Regions from separate parts of the Saccharopolyspora erythraea genome, predicted to be linked through region 2. Evidence: riboswitches for the same ligand, from Rfam matches in the RefSeq annotation. Region 2 holds a riboswitch; the other holds the start of a gene.
What was found. Region 2 has a riboswitch for S-adenosylmethionine ahead of thrC (threonine synthase). Riboswitches for the same ligand answer to the same signal wherever they lie in the genome.
Positions count from the first base shown of each region.

Region 1 (9,804 bases), 1.2 Mb from region 2:
CGTGCCGCCGACCCGGGGACCGCGGAAGCGCATCCGGGGGCTGCGACGGCCGGTGCCCGGTTGCTCGGGCCCGCCGACGTGCGCCGGCTCGCCGAGGAGCTGGGCATCCGGCCGACCAAGAAGCTCGGCCAGAACTTCGTGCACGACCCGAACACGGTGCGCCGCATCGTCGCTTCGGCGTCGCTGACAGCCGAGGACGTCGTCCTCGAGGTCGGACCGGGCCTCGGATCGCTGACGCTGGCCCTGCTGCCCGTCGCCGGCGCTGTGACGGCGGTGGAGATCGATCCGGTGCTGGCCGCGAGGCTGGAGCGCACCGCGAGCGAGTACTCCCCGGCGCTGGCCGGCCGGCTGCGCGTGGTGGAGGCCGACGCGATGCGCGTGCGGGCCGAGGCCCTCGGCGACCGCAGCCCCACCGCACTGGTGGCGAACCTGCCCTACAACGTCGCGGTGCCGGTGGTCCTGCACCTGCTCGCGGAGCTGCCGACCCTGCGGCACGGCCTGGTCATGGTGCAGTCGGAGGTCGCCGACCGGATGGCGGCCAGGCCGGGCAACCGGACCTACGGCGTCCCGAGCGCGAAGGCGGCGTGGTTCGCCGACGTGCGGCGCGCGGGCCCGGTGCCGCGCAACGTCTTCTGGCCGGTGCCCAATGTGGACTCCGGGCTGGTGTCGTTCACCCGCGTCGAGCCGCCGTCGGAGGTGGCGCGCGAGGAGGTTTTCCGGGTGGTCGACGCGGCCTTCGCCCAGCGGCGCAAGACCCTGCGCGCGGCGCTGTCGGGATGGGCGGGCTCGGCGGCGCGAGCGGAGGGGCTGCTGCGCGCGGCCGGCGTCGACCCGGCCGCGCGGGGCGAGCAGCTGGAGATCACCGACTTCGCCCGGATCGCGGAAGCCGCGAAAGCCGAGCCTGCGTAGCGCTCATCCGGACGCTCTGGCAGTCCAAAAGGCTCACGCGTGCCGAGTGGCTGAGCAGGGGTTGTCGCGCTCCCAGGCGATGGGAACCGGGGAGCGCGGGCGGGGTGCCGGCCGAGGTCCGCGTTCGGGTTGAGACCACTCGATCGGCGGCTTGTCGGCAGTCATCGTTCTGCTACGCAGGGTCACGCCAAACACCTTGGCGGGACTGAAAATTCCCGCTCGTCCGAGCGTGTGATGTATAGAACGATTTCGGAAAGTGACCACTATCAACTTGCGTGCGGTCCTGCCAGTGGGGTCTACTATTCGGGAAATCCATCCCGAGCGGCCGAGAGACCTGGCTCCGCGACGCCGCAGCAACCACCCGATGGGCAGGTGCTAACGCCAGGCCCGATGGAGTTGTGGTGTCCAAGACTCTGGTACGCAGCCCGCACGCACGTGCGCTCCCCGCTGGGCGGGGACGGTCCGGCCGCGGATACCCCAAGTTGCTGTTGACGCAGCGCCGCGTCATCGATCACGGGCGACGGACGACGACTGGCTGTCGTCGCGAGGCGTGACTTCGTAGTCCCTCTCCCCGACCCCCTTCCCTTCCGGCCGCCAGGCCGCGCCGCGCGCTGCGCGGGGCAGGCCCGCGGATCCGGTTTGAGCTGATGCGGAGCCGATCGTGATCACAGTCGAGAACCTCACAAAGTCCTTCCAGCACAACAAGAGCAACGTCGTCGCCCTGGACGGTGTGTCGATGGAGGTGCCGGCGGGCGCCGTGTGCGGCGTGGTCGGCCCCAGCGGCGCGGGCAAGTCCACTCTGGCCCGTTGCATCGCCCTGCTGGAGAAGCCCGACAGCGGCGCGATCCGGGTCGACGGCACCGACCTGGTCGCCCTGGACGGCAAGGCCCTGCGCGCCGCGCGCCGCCAGATCGGCGTTGTGCCGCAAGGCGACTCGCTGCTGCGGCAGCGCACCGCCGCGGGCAACGTCGCGCTTCCGCTGGAGGCGGCGGGGGTGGCCGGGCCGCAGCGCCGCAGCCGCGTCGGCGAGCTGCTGGACCTGGTCGGGCTGACCGACAAGGCGTCGGTGTACCCCGACCAGCTCTCCGGCGGGCAGCGCCAGCGCATCGCGGTCGCCCGCGCACTGGCCGCCAAGCCCTCCGTGCTGCTGGCCGACGAGCCGACCTCCGCGCTGGACCCGGGCACGACCGACTCGGTGCTGACGGTCCTGGACCGCGCCCGCTCCGAGCTGGGCGTCACCGTCCTGGTGGTCACCCACGACATGGCCGTGGTGCGCCGGATCGCCGACGACGTCGCCGTGCTGGAGCAGGGCCGCGTGGTCGAGCACGGCAAGGTGCTCGACCTGGTCGCCGAGCCCGGCAGCCGGATCGGCGAGACGCTGCTGCCCGAGACCGGCCAGGCCGACCTGCTCAGGCCGTCGAAGAACGGCCACGACGTGGTCGCAGAGGTGGTCCTGGTCGGCTTCGCCGCCGTGGGCGCCCTGCTGCCCGAGGCCTCCAGCCGGTTCGGCGTCGAGCTGTCCATCCTGGGCGGCGGCCTGACCAGGCTAGGTGAGACGCCGGTGGCCAAGTTCAAGGTCGGCCTCAGCGGTGAGCGCGCGGAGTCGGCGCTGAAGTGGATGGTCGAGCGTGATGCGCACGTGCGTCGTGCGCCGGTCTGTGTTGACGGAGCTGCTGCGTGAGTGATGCGACCCCCTGGTCGGAGGTCCTGGAACTACTGGGGGAGGCGACTGGCCAAACCCTCTACATGGTGCTGGTCTCCACCCTGCTGGCGGTGGCCGGAGGACTGCCGCTCGGAGTGCTGCTGCACCTGACATCGCCCACCGGGCTGAGCCCGAGACCCGTGCTCTACCGCGTCCTGGGCGTGGTCGTGGACGTGGTGCGCTCGGTGCCCTTCGTGGTGCTGCTGGTCGTGCTCGCCTCGTTCACCCGGCTGCTGATCGGCACCTCGATCGGCAGTACCGCGGTGATCGTCCCGCTGACGATCGGTGCCGTCCCGTTCTTCGCCCGGCTGACCCAGAACGCGATCCGCGAGGTGAGCTTCACCGTCGTGGAGGCCGCGATCACCACCGGGTCGAGCCGGCTGCGCATCGTGTGGACGGTGCTGCTCGGCGAGGCGCGGGCGGCGCTGGTCGGTGCGGTCGGCGTGACGGCGGTGGCGCTGATCGGCTACGCGGCGATGGCGGGCGCCATCGGTGGCGGCGGCCTGGGCACCACCGCCATCCAGGACGGCTACCAGGGCTACGACGACCGGATCCTGTACGGCTCCGTGGTCGTCCTCGGCGTGCTCGCCTTCGCGATGCAGCTGATCACCGACATCGCGGCGAAGGTCGTCGACCGGCGCCGTTCCGCGAACCTCTCGTGAGCGGGCGGCCTGGTCGACCACCGGGCCGCCGCCCGAGCTGAAAGTCCAGAAAGGACACCAATCGATGCGTGCCCGTCTTGCCGCCGTGGTGGCGGTGTCCGCCTTCGCGCTGGCCGCCTGCGGTGGGTCCGACGCCGCCGAGGACCCGAACGCCCCGATCTCGGTCGCGGTCAGCCCGCAGCCGCACGGGGAGATCCTGGAGTACGTCGACCGGGAGCTGGCCCCCAAGGCCGGGATCGACCTGGAGATCGAGAAGTTCGACGACTACAACCGCCCGAACGAGGCGGTCGCCAACGGCGAGATCGACGCCAACTACTTCCAGCACATCCCCTACCTCGACCAGTACAAGTCCGAGCGCGGCGGTGACCTGGTGTGGGTGGAGCCGGTACACCTGGAGCCGCTGGCGGTCTACTCCAAGCAGTTCAAGTCGGTGCAGGAGCTGCCCAACGGCGCCACCGTCACGCTGTCCAACGACCCGGCCAACCAGTTCCGCGGCCTGAAGCTGCTGGAGACCAACGGCCTGGTCAAGCTCAAGCCGGAGGCGGCCGTGGGCACCCGGCTGGACGCGGCCATCGCGGAGAACCCGAAGAACATCCAGTTCAAGGACCTCTCGCCGGACCAGCTCCCGCGCTCGGTCGACGACGCCGCGGCCGCGGTGGTCAACGGCAACTACGCGCTCAAGGCCAACCTCGAGAACCCCATCGCGGTCGAGAGCGCGCAGGACAACCCGTACGCGAACGGCCTGGTGACCAGCTCGAAGCTGGTGCAGGACCCGCGGATCAAGAAGCTGGCCGAGATCCTGCGCTCGCCCGAGGTCAAGGACTACATCAACCGCACCTACGGTGGCGTGGGCGTGACCCCCGCCTCCTGATCGCGGCACTTCGACCGCCGGCCACGGCGGTTCCCGACGCCCCGCAGGCACGTCCTGCGGGGCGTCGGCGTTTCGCTCGCGGGCAACCCGGCGCCGGACTCGCGCGGGCACGTACGCTTTAAGGGTGCTCTCCGTGGTACCCACACCCATCACCGTCCGAGTCCCGGCGAAGGTGAACCTGCACCTGTCGGTCGGCGACACCCGCGAGGACGGCTACCACGAGCTGGTCACGGTCTTCCAGGCGCTGTCGATGACCGACGAGGTCACCGTGCACATCGCCGACGAGCCCGGCATCGAGGTGCGCGGCGAGGGCGCCGACTCGGTGCCCACCGGCCCCAGCAACCTCGCGTGGAAGGCCGTGCGGGCACTTGCCGAGCGCTGCGGCCGCGACCCGGACGAACCGGGGGTGCGGGTCTCGATCAACAAGGGCATCCCGGTCGCGGGCGGCATGGCCGGTGGCAGTGCGGACGCGGCGGCGGCGCTGCTGGCGCTGAACCACCTGTGGCGGCTGGAGATGGGGCGCGACGAGCTCGCCGGGATCGCGGCGGGCATCGGCAGCGACGTCCCGTTCGCCCTCCAGGGCGGGACCGCGCTGGGCACCGGACGCGGTGAGCAGCTCATCCCGGTGCTGGCCCGGCACACCTTCCACTGGGTGATCGCGCTGGACCGGCGCGGTCTGGAGACGCCCGGGGTGTTCAGCGAGCTGGACCGCCTGCGCGAGGAGTCGCGGCCCAACCGGGTGGGTGAGGTGGAGCCGGTGCTGGAGGCGCTGGCCTCCGGCGACCCCAGGCAGCTCGCGCTGCTGCTCGGCAACGACCTTCAGGCGGCGGCGGTCTCGCTGCGGCCCGGTCTGCGCCGCACCCTGCGCGCGGGCGTGCAGGCGGGCGCCCTCGCGGGCATCGTGTCCGGCTCGGGCCCCACCTGCGCCTTCCTGTGCACCGACGCGGACGCTGCGGTGCGCGTGGCGGCGGAGCTCTCCGGCGCGGGGGTCTGCCGCACGGTCCGCGTCGCCCAGGGCCCGGTCCCCGGCGCCCGCCTGGTCACCGACGACCGAGCCGACCGCCCGACCCCGCCCCAGGTGCATGCCTGAAGTCGAAGGCCCCCGATGGGGCCTTCGATGGTGCGAAGCACCATCCGTCCGAAGGACGGATGACAGTTCTGGGAGCGCAACAACCGAGTGGCCCACGCCACGAGGAAGCCTCCAGCCAAACCGCACCCGATCGCAGCGTTCCAGCCTGCTGACGCGAGGATGAGACCCTGGATCGCAGTCCGGCCCCGCAACCTGCGGCGCTTCGCACACGACCGCCAATGGAGTAACGAACACCCGATGGTGAACCTGATCAACCTCGAATCGGTGAGCAAGAGCTACGGCGTGCGTCCGCTGCTGGACGAGGTGTCGCTGGGGGTCGGGGCCTCCGACCGCATCGGGGTCGTCGGGCTCAACGGCGGTGGCAAGACGACGCTGCTGGAGGTCCTCTCCGGCAGCGAGGAGCCCGACTCCGGCCGGGTCAGCCACTCCCGCGACCTGCGGATGGCCGTGGTCACCCAGCGCACCGAGCTGCCGGAGGGTTCCACGGTCCGCAACGCCGTGCTGGACCCGCACGGCTTCACAGCCGAGCACGAGTGGGCCGCCGACGCCAAGGTGCGGTCGGTGCTCACCGGGCTGGGCATGACGAGCCTGGGCCTGGACACCCCGGTCGCCGACTTCTCCGGTGGCGAGCGCCGCCGGGTCGCGCTGGCCGCCGCGCTGGTGCGCGAACTGGACCTGCTGGTGCTGGACGAGCCGACCAACCACCTCGACGTCGAGGGTGTGCGCTGGCTGGCCGACCACCTCCTGCAGCGGCGGTGCGCGCTGGTGATCGTCACCCACGACCGCTGGTTCCTAGACGCCGTGTGCAACCGGACCTGGGAGGTCGCGCAGGGCCGGGTGGAGCAGTACGAGGGCGGTTACGCCGACTGGGTCTTCGCCCGCGCGGAGCGGGCCCGGCTGGCGCAGCAGGCGGAGGAGAAGCGCCAGAACCTCGCCCGCAAGGAGCTCGCGTGGCTGCAGCGCGGTGCCAAGGCCCGCACGTCGAAGCCGCGCTTCCGGGTCGAGGCGGCCGAGGCGCTGATCGCCGACGTGCCGCCGCCGCGCGACACGGTGGAGCTGGTGACCTTCGCCAAGCGCCGCCTCGGCAAGACCGTGCTGGAGCTGGAGAACGTCGACCTGCGCATCGCCGACCGCGTGCTGCTGGAAGATCTGACCTGGCTGATCGGCCCAGGCGACCGGATCGGGCTGGTCGGGGTGAACGGCTCCGGCAAGACCACGCTGTTGCGTCTGCTGGCCGGTGAGCGCGATCCGGACGCGGGCAAGCGGATCGAGGGCAAGACGGTCCGGCTGGCGCACCTGACGCAGGAGCTGCACGACCTGCCGGGGGACTGGCGCGTGCTGGAGGCGATCGAGGACGTCGCCGAGCGGGTGACGCTGGGCAAGTACGAGCTGACGGCCTCGCAGCTGGGCGAGCGGTTCGGGTTCGGCAAGGGCAGGCAGTGGACGCCGGTTTCGGACCTCTCCGGCGGTGAGCGCCGCCGGCTCCAGCTCGCCCGGTTGCTCATGGCCGAGCCCAACGTCCTGGTGCTGGACGAGCCGACCAACGACCTCGACATCGACACCCTGCAGCAGCTGGAGGACCTGCTCGACACCTGGCCGGGCACGCTGATCGTGGTCTCCCACGACCGGTACCTGGTCGAGCGGGTCTGCGACAGCGTCCACGCGCTGTTCGGCGACGGGCGGCTGACACACCTGCCCGGCGGCATCGAGGAGTACCTGGAGCGCAGGCATTCGCTGCTGGCGGCGGCCGAGGAGAACGTCGGCAAGCAGGCCGGGGACGCCGCGGAGGCCGCCAGGCCCGCCGGGCTCTCCGGCGCGGAGGAGCGCGCGGCGCGCAAGGAGCTCGGCAGGCTGGAGCGGCAGCTCGACAAGCTGGGCAAGCGCGAGGCGGAGCTGCACGAGAAGCTCGCCGAGGCCGCGACCGAGCCGGACCGGCTCCAGTCGCTCAACTCCGACCTGCGCACCCTCGAGCAGGAGAAGGACGACATCGAGACGCGCTGGATGGAGCTGGCCGACCAGCTCGGCTGAACCACAGGCCCGCCGCACCGTCGCCGACCAGCGCGTCCGCGATCGCCGCGGCGGAGTCCGCAAACCGACCGCGACCCGATCGAGACTGTCCGTAGATCAACCGCCGACGTAAGCTGCGAGCGTGAGTCGGTTCGTTGACGAAGTGGTCGCGTCCGCCCGCGCCAACGCCGGAGACGGTGCTCGCGGGCTCACGACGGGTGAGCCGGACGACCCCCGGCGCCGGACGTGGGCCGAGGTGCACTCGGTCGCCCTGCGGATGGCCGGGGCGTTGCGCGACGAGGTCCGCCCGGGTGATGCGGTGGCGATCCTGGCCGCCGACCCGGGTCTGATCGCACCCGCCGTGCAGGGCGTCTGGCTCAGCGGCGGCAGCGTGACGATGCTGCACCAGCCGACTCCGCGCACCGACCTCGGGCACTGGGCCCAGGACACGCTGCGCGTGCTGCGCATGATCGGGGCGCGGCTGGTCCTGCTAGGTCCGCCCTTCGACCAGCTCTCCGGGCTGTTGAGCGAGAACTCCATCGAGCACCGCCTGCTGGCCGAGCTCGACGGCGAGCCGCTGGCCGGCCCGGTGGAGGTCGGCGAGGACGCGACCGCGCTGCTGCAGCTCACCAGCGGGTCGACCGCCGACCCGAAGGCCGTGCGGATCACCCACGGCAACCTCCACTCCAACATGCGGGGCATGGTCACCGCCGCCGAGCTCGTCCCCGAGCGCGACGTCGCGGTGTCGTGGCTGCCGCTGTTCCACGACATGGGGATGGTCGGCTGCCTGACCGTGCCGATGGCGATCGGCATGGAGGCGGTGAAGGTCACCCCCGCCGACTTCCTGGCCCGCCCGCTGCTCTGGCCGGAGCTGATCAGCCGCTACGGCGGGACGGTGACGGCCGCGCCGAACTTCGCCTACGCCGTGGTCGGCCGCCGGATGGAACGTGCCGACGAGGGCCAGTTCGACCTGTCCACGCTGCGCTTCACGCTCAACGGCGCGGAGCCGATCGACCCGGCCGCCGCCCGCGCGTTCACCGACGCGGGGGCCCGCTTCGGGCTCAGCCCCGACTGCATGGTGTGCGCGTTCGGGATGGCGGAGTCGACGCTGGCGGTGTCGTTCGCGCCGCTCGGGCGCGGCATCGAGGTCGACACGATCGACGCGGGCGCGCTGGAGGAGCAGCGCCGCGCGGTGCCGGTGGGCGCCGGGGAGCCGCGCGAGCGGCGGTTCGCCCTGCTGGGCAGGCCGCTGCCGGGGCTGGAGGTCGACGTCGTCGACGACGCGGGGAAGCAGCTCGGCGAGCGCGAGGTCGGCAGGTTGCGCATCCGCGGCGAGGCGGTGACCCCCGGCTACCTGACCGTGGACGGGCCGCTGGCGACCCAGGACGAGCAGGGCTGGCTGGACACCGGGGACGAGGGCTACCTGGTCGACGGGCAGGTGGTGATCTGCGGCCGCCGCAAGGACGTGATCATCATGGGCGGGCGCAACATCTACCCGGTGGACATCGAGCGCGCGGCCTGCGAGGTCGACGGGGTGCGCGCGGGCAACGCCGCCGCGGTCCGGCAGGAGGCCGGGACCAGGCGGGAGCGGTTCGCGGTGGTCCTGGAGTCCAGGCTCGCCGACGACGAAGCGGCGGTGAAGGCGCTGCGCAAGGAGGTCGCGGCGCGGGTCGTGGACGCCGTGGGCGTGCGGCCGTCGGCGGTGGTGGTGCTCAGGCCGGGCACCTTGCCCAAGACGCCGTCGGGCAAGCTAAGGCGGGCCGCCACCGCGGAACTGGTGCCAGCGGACTGAGTCCTGTCTTTGACTCACCTTGCGTTGGTGGGGCCCGTGGCGGAACCTCAGGCGCCCTCTGGCTCCGGGATCTCTTTCTGACGTATCGCCCATACGTTGCGAAAAGCTGTCCTCGCCGGAGAACGCCTGAGAACCCGCGGCGATGCCGGTTGCGGGCGTTGGGTCAAGCGGCTACGCCGCTTCGAAGACCAAAGGCAGACACTGAGAACGGCACCCGCGGCCTGGCGGCGGGGAACCACGCGTTCGGAGGTGACCGGCGTCAGTGGAAGCGGTTCTGCGCGGCTTCCAGCCCCTCCTTGGCGAGGGACTCGACGGCGTCGGCGCAGAGGTCGACGAAGAAGGCGAGCTCCTTGCGCTCGGCGCCGGAGAAGTCCTTGAGGACGTAGTCGGCCGGGTCCATCCGGCCCGGCGGGCGGTCGATGCCGAACCGCACCCGCAGGTAGTCCTTGGTGCCGAGGGACTTGCTGATCGAGCGCAGTCCGTTGTGGCCGTTCTCGCCACCACCGCGCTTGAGCCGCACCGTGCCGTAGGGCAGGTCGAGCTCGTCGTGGATCACGATCAGCGACTCGGGCTGGACCTTGTAGAACTTCGCCGCGCCGGCGACCGGGCCGCCGGAAAGGTTCATGAACGAACGCGGTTTCGCGAGCACCGCGCGTACGCCGCCGAGCCGTCCCTCGACGATCTCGGCGCCGCTCTTGTGCGCCTTGAACTTGCCGCCGACGCGCGCGGCGAGCTCATCGGCGACCAGGAAGCCGATGTTGTGCCGGTTGC
Region 1 covers NZ_CP054839.1:904,478-914,281, forward strand. Annotated here, with positions in the region: gene rsmA (16S rRNA (adenine(1518)-N(6)/adenine(1519)-N(6))-dimethyltransferase RsmA) at 61-909, shown strand; SAM riboswitch class I at 1,219-1,306, shown strand; gene HUO13_RS04165 (methionine ABC transporter ATP-binding protein) at 1,571-2,590, shown strand; gene HUO13_RS04170 (methionine ABC transporter permease) at 2,587-3,273, shown strand; gene HUO13_RS04175 (MetQ/NlpA family ABC transporter substrate-binding protein) at 3,338-4,144, shown strand; gene HUO13_RS04180 (4-(cytidine 5'-diphospho)-2-C-methyl-D-erythritol kinase) at 4,278-5,234, shown strand; gene HUO13_RS04185 (ABC-F family ATP-binding cassette domain-containing protein) at 5,472-7,262, shown strand; gene HUO13_RS04190 (fatty acyl-AMP ligase) at 7,384-9,033, shown strand; gene pth (aminoacyl-tRNA hydrolase) at 9,293-9,804, opposite strand, start outside.
Region 1: another riboswitch for S-adenosylmethionine. It lies ahead of HUO13_RS04165 (methionine ABC transporter ATP-binding protein); the one in region 2 lies ahead of thrC (threonine synthase).

Region 2 (9,804 bases):
CCAGTCCGAGGGGTTGGTGACCTCCTCCTCGGAGCCGTCCTCCATCCGCACGTGGTAGACGACGTTCGGGGCGGTCGAGATGAGGCTGAGGTTGAACTCCCGCTCCAGCCGGTCGCGGGTGATCTCCAGGTGCAGCAGGCCCAGGAAGCCGCAGCGGAAGCCGAAGCCCAGCGCGCCGGAGGTCTCCGGCTCGTAGGTCAGCGCCGCGTCGTTGAGCTGCAGCTTGTCCAGCGCCTCGCGCAGCAGCGGGTAGTCCGAGCCGTCCATCGGGTACAGGCCCGAGTACACCATCGGCTGGGGCTCGCGGTAGCCGCTCAGCGCCCGCTTCGCGCCGCCCTTCTCGGCGGTGACGGTGTCGCCGACCTTGGACTGGCGCACGTCCTTCACACCGGTGATGAGGTAGCCGACCTCGCCGACGCCGAGGCCCTTCGACACCTTCGGGTCGGGCGAGATGATCCCGACCTCCAGCAGCTCGTGGGTGGCGCCGGTGGACATCATCCGGATCCGCTGGCGCGGGGTGATGCGGCCGTCGACGACCCGGATGTAGGTGACCACGCCGCGGTAGGTGTCGTAGACCGAGTCGAAGATCATCGCGCGCGGCGGGGAGTCGTGCTCGCCCTCCGGCGCGGGCACCTGCCGGACGACCTCGTCGAGCACGTCGCTGACGCCCTCGCCGGTCTTGGCCGACACCCGCAGGACGTCGGAGGGCTCGCAGCCGATGATGTGCGCGAGCTCCGCGGCGTACTTCTCCGGCTCGGCGGCGGGCAGGTCGATCTTGTTGAGCACCGGCACGATCTGCAGGTCGTGCTCCATCGCCAGGTACAGGTTGGCCAGCGTCTGCGCCTCGATGCCCTGCGCGGCGTCGACCAGCAGGATCGCGCCCTCGCACGCCGCCAGCGACCGGCTCACCTCGTAGGTGAAGTCCACGTGGCCGGGGGTGTCGATCATGTGCAGGACGTGCTCGGTGCCGTCGACCTCCCACGGCAGCCGCACGTTCTGCGCCTTGATCGTGATGCCGCGCTCGCGCTCGATGTCCATCCGGTCGAGGTACTGGTCCCGGTAGGCGCGCTCGTCGAGCACCCCCGTGAGCTGCAACATCCGGTCGGCCAAGGTCGACTTGCCGTGGTCGATGTGGGCGATGATGCAGAAGTTCCGGATGCGCTCCGGGGGCGTGAACGTGGTGTCGGCGAAGCTGCTCACTCAGTGTTCCTTGCGGGTGGTCCGTGCGGGAAGCTCGTGCGGATTCACTCCATGGTCCCACGCCACCGCGGGTGCTCGATGTCCAACTCCGGGTCTTCCCCGATGTGAGCGCGCCCGCGCCGGTGTGTGCTGGTGCTATGAGCGGTTTCGACACACATGTCCTGGACACGGCGTTCGGGCACCCGCGCGGCATCCTCGGCAGGCTGGGCGGGGTGCTCATGGCGCGCACCAACGCGGCCACCGAACTCCAGGTGGTGGAACTCGCGCGGCTGAGCGGCGACGAGCGGGTGGCCGTCATCGGTCCCGGTCCCGGTGTCGGCCTGCTCGCGGCGGGTGAGCGGGCCGCCTGGGCGGTGGGCGTCGAGCCGTCGGAACGGATGCGCAGGTCGGCCGCTCAGCGCTGCGCGTCGCTGGTCGCGGCCGGGAAGGTCGAGCTGCGGGACGCGACGGCCGAGGACACCAGCCTGCCGGACGTCTCCTGCGACGTCGTCCTGTCGGTGAACAACGCGCAGCTCTGGCCCGACCGGGCGATCGCGCTGGCGGAGCTGCACCGGGTGCTGCGGCCGGGCGGACTGCTGCTGGTGTCCACGCACGAACGCTGGCTGCCCGGCGGACGCGCGGGACTGTCCCGCGACGCCCGCGAGGCGGGGTTCGACGAGGTCCAGACCTGGGCGTGGGAGCCGCCGGGCCGTGCCGCACCACCGCAGGCCCAGCTCCGAGCCCGCCGCGCGACCGTGTGAGGCGGCTACCCCCGGCCGCCGGCTCCCGGCGGCCGGAGGTGGCGCCCGGTCGTTGCCTTGGCGGCGACGAGGCACGCGGGCGCACCGTCATGGCTCCCGGAATCCTCGGCCGCGATTCGCTAGAGGTCGCGTACGTCCTTGCGCATCGGGTGGTCGGCGGGAACCTCGACCAGCACGATCGGCATGCCGTCCGGGTCGGCGATCCACGCCTCGTCGAGTCCCCACGGCCGCCGATCGGGCTCGGCGATCACCCGCACGCCCTGCTCGCGCAGCTGCTTGAACTCCGTCCGGACATCGCGCACCTGCAACCACAGCACCTGGTCGGGGCCCGGCCCCTGCTCCCCCTGCCCGGAGAGCTCCAGGAAGCCCTGCCCGAGGAAGAACACCGTGCCGCCGGGGAACTCGCGGCAGATCGCCAGTCCGAGGACGTCCCGGTAGAACCGCAGCGAGCGCTCCGGGTCCAGGGGGCGCAAGATCAGCCTGCTGTTCAAGATCTCCATGTGCTTTTTGTACCCGCTCCCGCGGTCAGGCGAAGCCCAGCAACACCACCCCGGTGAGCACTACCACCGCACCGGCGAGCCGCCGTCCGGGCTGGGCCTCGCCGAGCACCCGCCACGCGAGCAGTCCGGCGAGCACGATGCTCAGCTCCCTGGCGGGCGCGACCAGGCTGACCGGCGCGAGGCGCATGGCGAACAGCACCAGGATGTAGGCCAGCGGCGACAGCAGCGCCACGGCCAGCACCTCGCGCCGGTACCGCGTCCAGATCTCGGCCACCGCGCTCCGCTGCCGCGCCGCGTACGGCGACAGCACCAGCGCTCGCATGGCGTTGTTCGCCCAGTCGAACAGCAGCGGCGGGAGCGCCAGCGCGGTGACGGCGTAGGCGTCCCAGACCGTGTAGAGCGCGATGAGAGCCCCGGTGAGCAGGCCGAAACCGACGCCGGTGAGACTCGCCGCCGATCGCGGCACCCCGTCGGAGAGGCCGATGACGAGCACGCCCGCCACGACCAGCAGGCCGCCGAGCACGCCCAGCAGCCCTGGCCGTTCGTGGAGCAACACCACGGCGATGACCATCGAGAGCATCGGCCCGGTGCCCCTGGCCAGCGGGTACACCACCGACATGTCTCCCACCGAGTAGCCGCGCTGCAACAGCACGAAGTACCCGACGTGCAGCAGCGCGCTCACGACGACGGCGAGCAGTCCGATGTTCGGCGCGGGCAGGCCCGTCCACCACAGTGACACCGCCATGACCGGCAGGTAGAGGACCGCCGAGCACGCGGCACCCAGCCAGACGAAGGCGGCACCGCCCGAACCGGCGCGCTTGGCGAAGAAGTTCCAGCCCGCGTGCGCGAATGCCGCGGCGACGACGAGCAGGACGGCGACCAGGCCCACGGGAACCCTTCCGCGTCGCGCGGGCGCGCGACGTCGAGGTTCCTCCAGGCTTTTGTCCCGTCAGATGTGTGAGCACGTCCCGCGGTGCTCATCAGTGCCGCTCGGACCGGTCCTCGCCGCTCCTGGTTGTCGGGTGCGTGGCGGAGCGGGAGCGGAACCCTAGGCACAACCGGCGGCCGACGCTACCCGCGCGGGGGCGCGCCGCGGAACGCGATCTCGATCACGACGCGAACGAGCCCCCTGCCCGGCCGGGCAGGGGGCTCGTCGAGCGTCTCAGCGAGACGTCACCGCACTCAGACCACGCGCACGCCGCTGGCCTGCGGGCCCTTCTGGCCCTGGGTGATCTCGAAGGTCACGGTCTGGTTCTCCTCCAGGGTCCGGAAGCCGTTGCCCTCGATCGCCGAGTAGTGGACGAAGACGTCAGCGCCGCCGCCGTCCGGAGCGATGAAGCCGAAGCCCTTCTCCGAGTTGAACCACTTCACAGTTCCCTGCGCCATGTCTGTCTCCTAACAGATGCCGGGTACCGCCAGCCGCACCCTGCGACCGACGGGGCCTATTCCAGACGGCGAACTTCTCCAGCTTGCAGGAGGACAGATTCGCGCCCGCAACTTTCGCGAGCGTGTCTAACACGAACACAAAAAACGGCCGACCTATACAACCACACCTCGCGCGCGCGTATTCCCGCGGCCGGACCTTCGGCGTGTCGTCGTCCCGGCGACCCGGCGAGGCCGTTCGGCGGTACCGCCGAACGGGCGCTCACCGACGGTGAGCGAGCCCAATTGCGGCTCGATGTCCTGCACTGACCCGATGTCCTGCACCGGCACTGCCCCGGTGCGGCCCCGCCGTCGGCAGCCCGGCGCACCTCACGGCAGCGCCAGCGGCCGCCGCCCCACTGCCGGCAGTCCGGCACACCTCACGGCAGGCCACTGGCCGCCAGGTCTGCCGCTGGCCACCGCGTCCGCTACCGGCAGCCGCCTCCGCCACCGGCGGCTCGACGCACCTCACGGCGACCACTGGCCGCCGCCTCCGCCACTAGCCACCGCGTCCGCTCCCCGCCGCCCTCCGCCGCTGGCAGTCCGACGCACCTCACGGGGACGCCACCGGCTGCCTCCGCCCCGGCCAGGGCCGCCTCAGCGCGAGCCGCCACCCGACGCCGGTCGGCCCGTCAGCCGCCCAGCGCGAGCTTCCAGCCGAGGCTCGCCACCAGGCCAACGACCACGGTGAGGAACACCCGGCGCACGAATGCCGACCCGCGCCGCGAGGCCACGAGAGCGCCGAGCACGCTGCCGGTGATGTTGCTGACCGCCATCAGCACCCCGAGCCCCCAGAGCACCTTGCCCGCCGGGATGAAGAACACCAGCGCGCCGACGTTCGTTGCGACGTTGACGATCTTCGACGTGGCCGAGGCGGCGACGAAGGCGAAACCGACCAGGCCGACCAGCAGGAAGACGAGGAAGGATCCGGTGCCGGGGCCCGCGATGCCGTCCCAGAAGCCGATCACCGCGCCGCCGGCGATCATCACCAGGACCTGCGTGCGCGCCTGGAACCGCGGCGCGTGCGCGGTACCCAGATCCGGCTTGCGCCAGGTGTAGATGCCGACGAGCACCAGGGCGACCAGCACCACGATGTTCAGCACCGACGACGGGAGCGCGTCGGCGAACATCGCGCCGCCCAGCGACCCGAGGAGTGCCACCAGCGCCATGGGAAGGGCACTGCGCCAGTCGATCGGCGTCTTGCGCGCGTACGTGTGCGCGGCCGCGGTGGTGCCGGCGACCGCGGCGATCTTGCTGGTGGCGAGCGAGTAGATCACCTCGCCGCCGGGGACCAGCAGCAGCATCGCGGGGAGCTGGATCAGCCCACCGCCGCCGACGATCGCGTCGACCGCACCCGCCAGGAAGGCGGCCGCGCAGAGGAAGAGCAGTCCCGCGAGGGAAAGGTCAGCGAAACCGGGCCAATCCAACGCAGTGAACACGAGTTCGAGCCTATGGCCGGGTACGGTGCGCCGACGCCGGACCAGCACCGAATGTGACAGCGCTCGCACCCCACGCCGCTCGCACCCCGCGCGCGCCGTGTGATCCCGCGTGTCGATGTTGCCCCCGACGATGGGGCCCCGCGTCGTCCCGAGCCGCGCCTCCCCACCTGCGCCCCTTCCGCTTCCCCATGCGTGGGCCGATCCGGCTGCCAGGTCAGCCGTTGTTAACATGGACGACCGTGCCGTGCGGCATTCCGCCCTGGAGGAAGGCTGCTCAGGCAGCGCCACGAGAAGCGCGGCACGAACCCCAAGCAGACTAGGAAGAGGCGCAACAGTGGCCAACATCAAGTCCCAGATGAAGCGGATCAAGACCAACGAGGCGAACCGGCTGCGCAACAAGGCCGTCAAGTCCTCGCTGAAGACCGCGATCCGCAAGTTCCGCGAGGCCGCTGACGCCGGTGACAAGGCCAAGGCCGTCGAGCTGCAGGCCACGGCGGGCCGCGCTCTGGACAAGGCCGTGAGCAAGGGCGTGATCCACATCAACCAGGCCGCCAACAAGAAGTCGGCCATGGCCAAGCGCGCCAACCAGCTCTGAGCCTTCTCAGACTCGAGGGGCCTCTCCTCCCACACGGGCGGGGAGGCCCTTTTTCGCGGTCCAGGCCCTGAGCCCGATCCCGCCCGCCTGTGGCCGGTCCGAGTGGTGGTCGTCCAGGCGTCGGACCTGGCTCAGCGGCCGTAGACCCGGCGCACCGGCACGCGGACCTGTCTCAGCCGACCACCGACCCGCCGCCTCAAACCCGGCTCAGCGGTCGGCGCGGGCGGCGCGCAGGTCGACCACGCGGAGCACCGCACGTTCGAGGGCGTAGTCGGCGTCGGCCGCCATGCCCTTGACCTCCGCGTTCAGCGCCGCGGCCACCTGGAGGGCATCGGCGATGGTGGCGCCGCTCCAGCCCCGGGACTGCGCGAGCGCCTTCTTGACCTTCCACGCCGGCATGCCCAGTTCACCGGCGAGCCGGAAGGGGTCGCTGCGGCCAGCGGCCGCGACGCGGCCGATGGTCCGCACGGCGTCGGCGAGCGCGTCGGCTATGAGCACGTGCGGGACCCCCAACTGCAGCGCCCAGCGCAGCGACTCCAGCGCGCCGGTCCGGTCGCCGGTGACGGCCTTCTCCGCGACGACGAAGCCGGTCACCTCCGCGCGGCCGCGGTGGTAGCGCCGCACGGCGGCGTCGTCGACCTTGCCGCCCGTGTCGGCCACGAGCTGCGAGGCCGCGGAGGAAAGCTCGCGGAGGTCGGAGCCAACGGTCTCGATCAGCGCGCTCACGCCCGAGGCGTCGATCTTGCCGCCTGCCCGACGGACCTCCTCGCGCACGAATGCCTCGCGCTCGGCGGGCTTGGTGATCTTGTTGCACTCGGTGACCCGCGCACCGAGCTTGCGCAACGCGTTGGGGAGCTCCTTGGCGTTCTTGCCCCGCCCTCCGCCGCTGTGCACGACGACGAGGATCACGCCTTCGGCAGGCTGGCGCGCGTACGACAGCACCGCCTCGGCGATCTCCTTGCCCGCGTCCTGCGCGGCCTCCAGAGCCACCACGCGCCCCTCGGCGAACAGCGACGGGCTGACCATCTCGTCGAGCTCCGGAGGGGTGAGCTCACTCACCTTCACCCGGCGCAGTTCGGCTTCCGGATCAGCGGCTCGCGCCGCACCCACCGCGGCCCACAGCGCGCGTTCGACCAGCAGTTCTTCCTCCCCGAGGATCAGGTGCAGCGGGTCGGGGACGACGGCTGGTGAGCTCATGCGGAAATCGTCGCACGGGGCCGTGACGGTCTCGGATGCTGGACCGCGCTGGCCAGATGATGAGGGCGTCCCGTAGCGTTGCCGCCACAACCGAATAGCTCATCCAGAGGGGCAGAGGGAACGGCCCGGCGAAGCCCCGGCAACCATCTCGGCGTATCGCGAGTTCCGCGAGGCCGCCGGCGAAAAAGGTGCCAATTCCGACCCGTCCGCGGGACAGATGAGGAGAGGACCTCGCGATGACCGCTGCCGCCCACACCCAGACGACCGGCGCGAACAAGACCTACGACCTCGGCAACGCCGTCGAACTGGTGTCCAAGGAAGAGGGCCACCGGCAGCCGCTGGCTCCGGAGTTCGTCTCGCTGGAGGACTTCTCGCCGCTGGAGGTCGCCTACGACTTCGGGCGCATCCGCCGCGAGGACATCGAAGCCGGGCCCCGCTCGATCTGGCGCTACAAGCAGCTGCTCCCCGTTCCGACCAACGTGGACGAGCACCCGAACACCGAGCCCGGCTGTACCCGGCTGGTGCGTGCTGACCGGCTCGCGAAGGCGCTGGGCGTCAAGCGGATCTGGATCAAGGACGACACCGGCAACCCCACCCACTCCTTCAAGGACCGCGTGGTCGCGGTGGCGCTGGCCGCCGCCCGCGAGTTCGGCTTCAAGGTCCTCGCCTGCCCCTCCACCGGCAACCTCGCCAACGCCGTCGCCGCCGCCGCGGCCCGTGCCGGCTGGGACTCGGTGGTGCTGGTCCCGTCCACGCTCGAGCGCGCCAAGATCCTGATGAGCGCGGTCTACGACGGCTCGCTGCTCGCGGTGGACGGCAACTACGACGACGTCAACCGGCTGGCGACCGAGCTCGCCGCCGAGCACGAGGACTGGGCGTTCGTCAACGTCAACGTCCGGCCGTACTACTCCGAGGGTTCCAAGACGCTGGCCTTCGAGGTCGCCGAGCAGCTCGGATGGCGCATCCCGGAGCAGATCGTGGTCCCGATCGCCTCCGGCTCCCAGCTCACAAAGGTCGACAAGGGCTTCCGCGAACTGACCCAGGTCGGCCTCGTCGAGGACAGCCCGGTCCGCATCTTCGGTGCCCAGGCCAGCGGCTGCTCCCCGGTCGCCACGGCGTTCAAGGAGGGCAACGACGTGGTGCAGCCGGTCCGCCCGGACACCATCGCGCGCTCCCTGGCCATCGGCGCCCCGGCCGACGGCCCCTACGTGCTCGACGTCGTGCGCCGCACCAACGGCGCAATCGAGGACGTCACCGACGAAGAGGTCGTCGAGGGCATCAGGCTGCTGGCCCGCACCGAGGGCATCTTCGCCGAGACCGCCGGTGGCGTCACCGTGGCGACGGCGAAGAAGCTCATCGAGGCGGGCAAGATCGACCCGGACCAGGAGACCGTGCTCCTGATCACCGGCGACGGCCTCAAGACCCTCGACGCGGTGCAGGACAAGGTCGGCCCGAAGGCGACCGTGGCCCCGAGCACCGAGGCGGTCAACACCGCGCTGGGTCTCTGACGCGCCACGCAGCTCGGTGGCCATCTCCAAGCCTGGCGACGTCCGGCGCCGGGGATGGGGCGAGGCGAATTCACGCGCACCGGTGTGGTTCTGCTCGCGCGACGCGAGCCGGCCGCACCGGTGCGGTGCGTGGATCGAGCGCATGCTCGGATGGTCTGGCAGTACCGCCAGAGTCAGTTGTGACGATCGCACCTCCCGATGACGTCGGCGTGGGTCAGCGTTCTGCGCGGACGGGGTCGCCGCGGGCGAGCGTGCGGGGACCGTGCGGCCCCGGCAGCACTGCTATGTCTCCTTCCTGATCCGTGCGTACGACGGTCGTGCCCGCGCGGGCGAGTGCGCCGAGGATGAGCGGGCTCGGATGTCCGTAGGTATTGCCCGCGCCGACGCTGATCAACGCGAGCCGTGGACGGACGGCGTGCAGGAACTGCGGTGCGGTGTAACGGGAACCGTGGTGCGGGATCTTGAGCACGTCAGCGCGCAGATCCGTCCCAGAGGCCACCAGTTGCGCCTGCCCGGACAGCTCGATGTCGCCGGTGAGCAGTACCCGCCCAGCGGGTGTGGACGCCATCAACACGATCGACGCGTCGTTGGCGTCGTCTGCCGACCGGCTGCGTGCCAAGGCTCCTCTCGGTCCGAGGACCTCCAGCGCGAGGCTCGGCCAACGCACCTGCTGCCCCGCTGACAGTTCGATGATCGGTACGCCGCGTGCCCTTGTGTCCCGCGCTATGTCGCCCATGGCCCACGCGGGCTCGCGCAAGGCTCCCATCGCGACCGCACCCACACCGCTGTGCGCGAGAACTGCGCGAAGACCGCTCACATGATCGGCGTGCAGGTGGGTCAGGACCAGCAGGGGAACGCGTCGGACCCCCAACCGCCGCAGGCATTCCGCACTCAGCGCCAGGTCCGGGCCCGTGTCGACGACGACCGCCTCCCCCGGGTTGCCCGTGGCGAGCACCAATCCATCGCCCTGCCCGACGTCGCACGCGACCACGGACCAGCCGTGCGCGGGCCACTGCGGGTAGAGCACGCGCGTCGGGATCAGCACGAGGCCCAGGGCGAGCACAACGGCCACCGCGGTCAGCCGGATCCCGCGGTGCCGCAACGCGATCAGGAGCCCGAGCGCCACCACCGCCAGCAGCAGCCCACCGCCGACGCCGCTCGGCCACCCGATCGCCGCTCCTGGCACGGCCGCCGCGTGTTCGG
Region 2 covers NZ_CP054839.1:2,067,814-2,077,617, reverse strand. Annotated here, with positions in the region: gene lepA (translation elongation factor 4) at 1-1,200, opposite strand, end outside; gene HUO13_RS09580 (class I SAM-dependent methyltransferase) at 1,338-1,940, shown strand; gene HUO13_RS09575 (VOC family protein) at 2,060-2,440, opposite strand; gene HUO13_RS09570 (EamA family transporter) at 2,466-3,329, opposite strand; gene HUO13_RS09565 (cold-shock protein) at 3,623-3,826, opposite strand; gene HUO13_RS09560 (sulfite exporter TauE/SafE family protein) at 4,495-5,301, opposite strand; gene rpsT (30S ribosomal protein S20) at 5,636-5,896, shown strand; gene holA (DNA polymerase III subunit delta) at 6,104-7,093, opposite strand; SAM riboswitch class I at 7,190-7,317, shown strand; gene thrC (threonine synthase) at 7,330-8,601, shown strand; gene HUO13_RS09540 (ComEC/Rec2 family competence protein) at 8,816-9,804, opposite strand, start outside.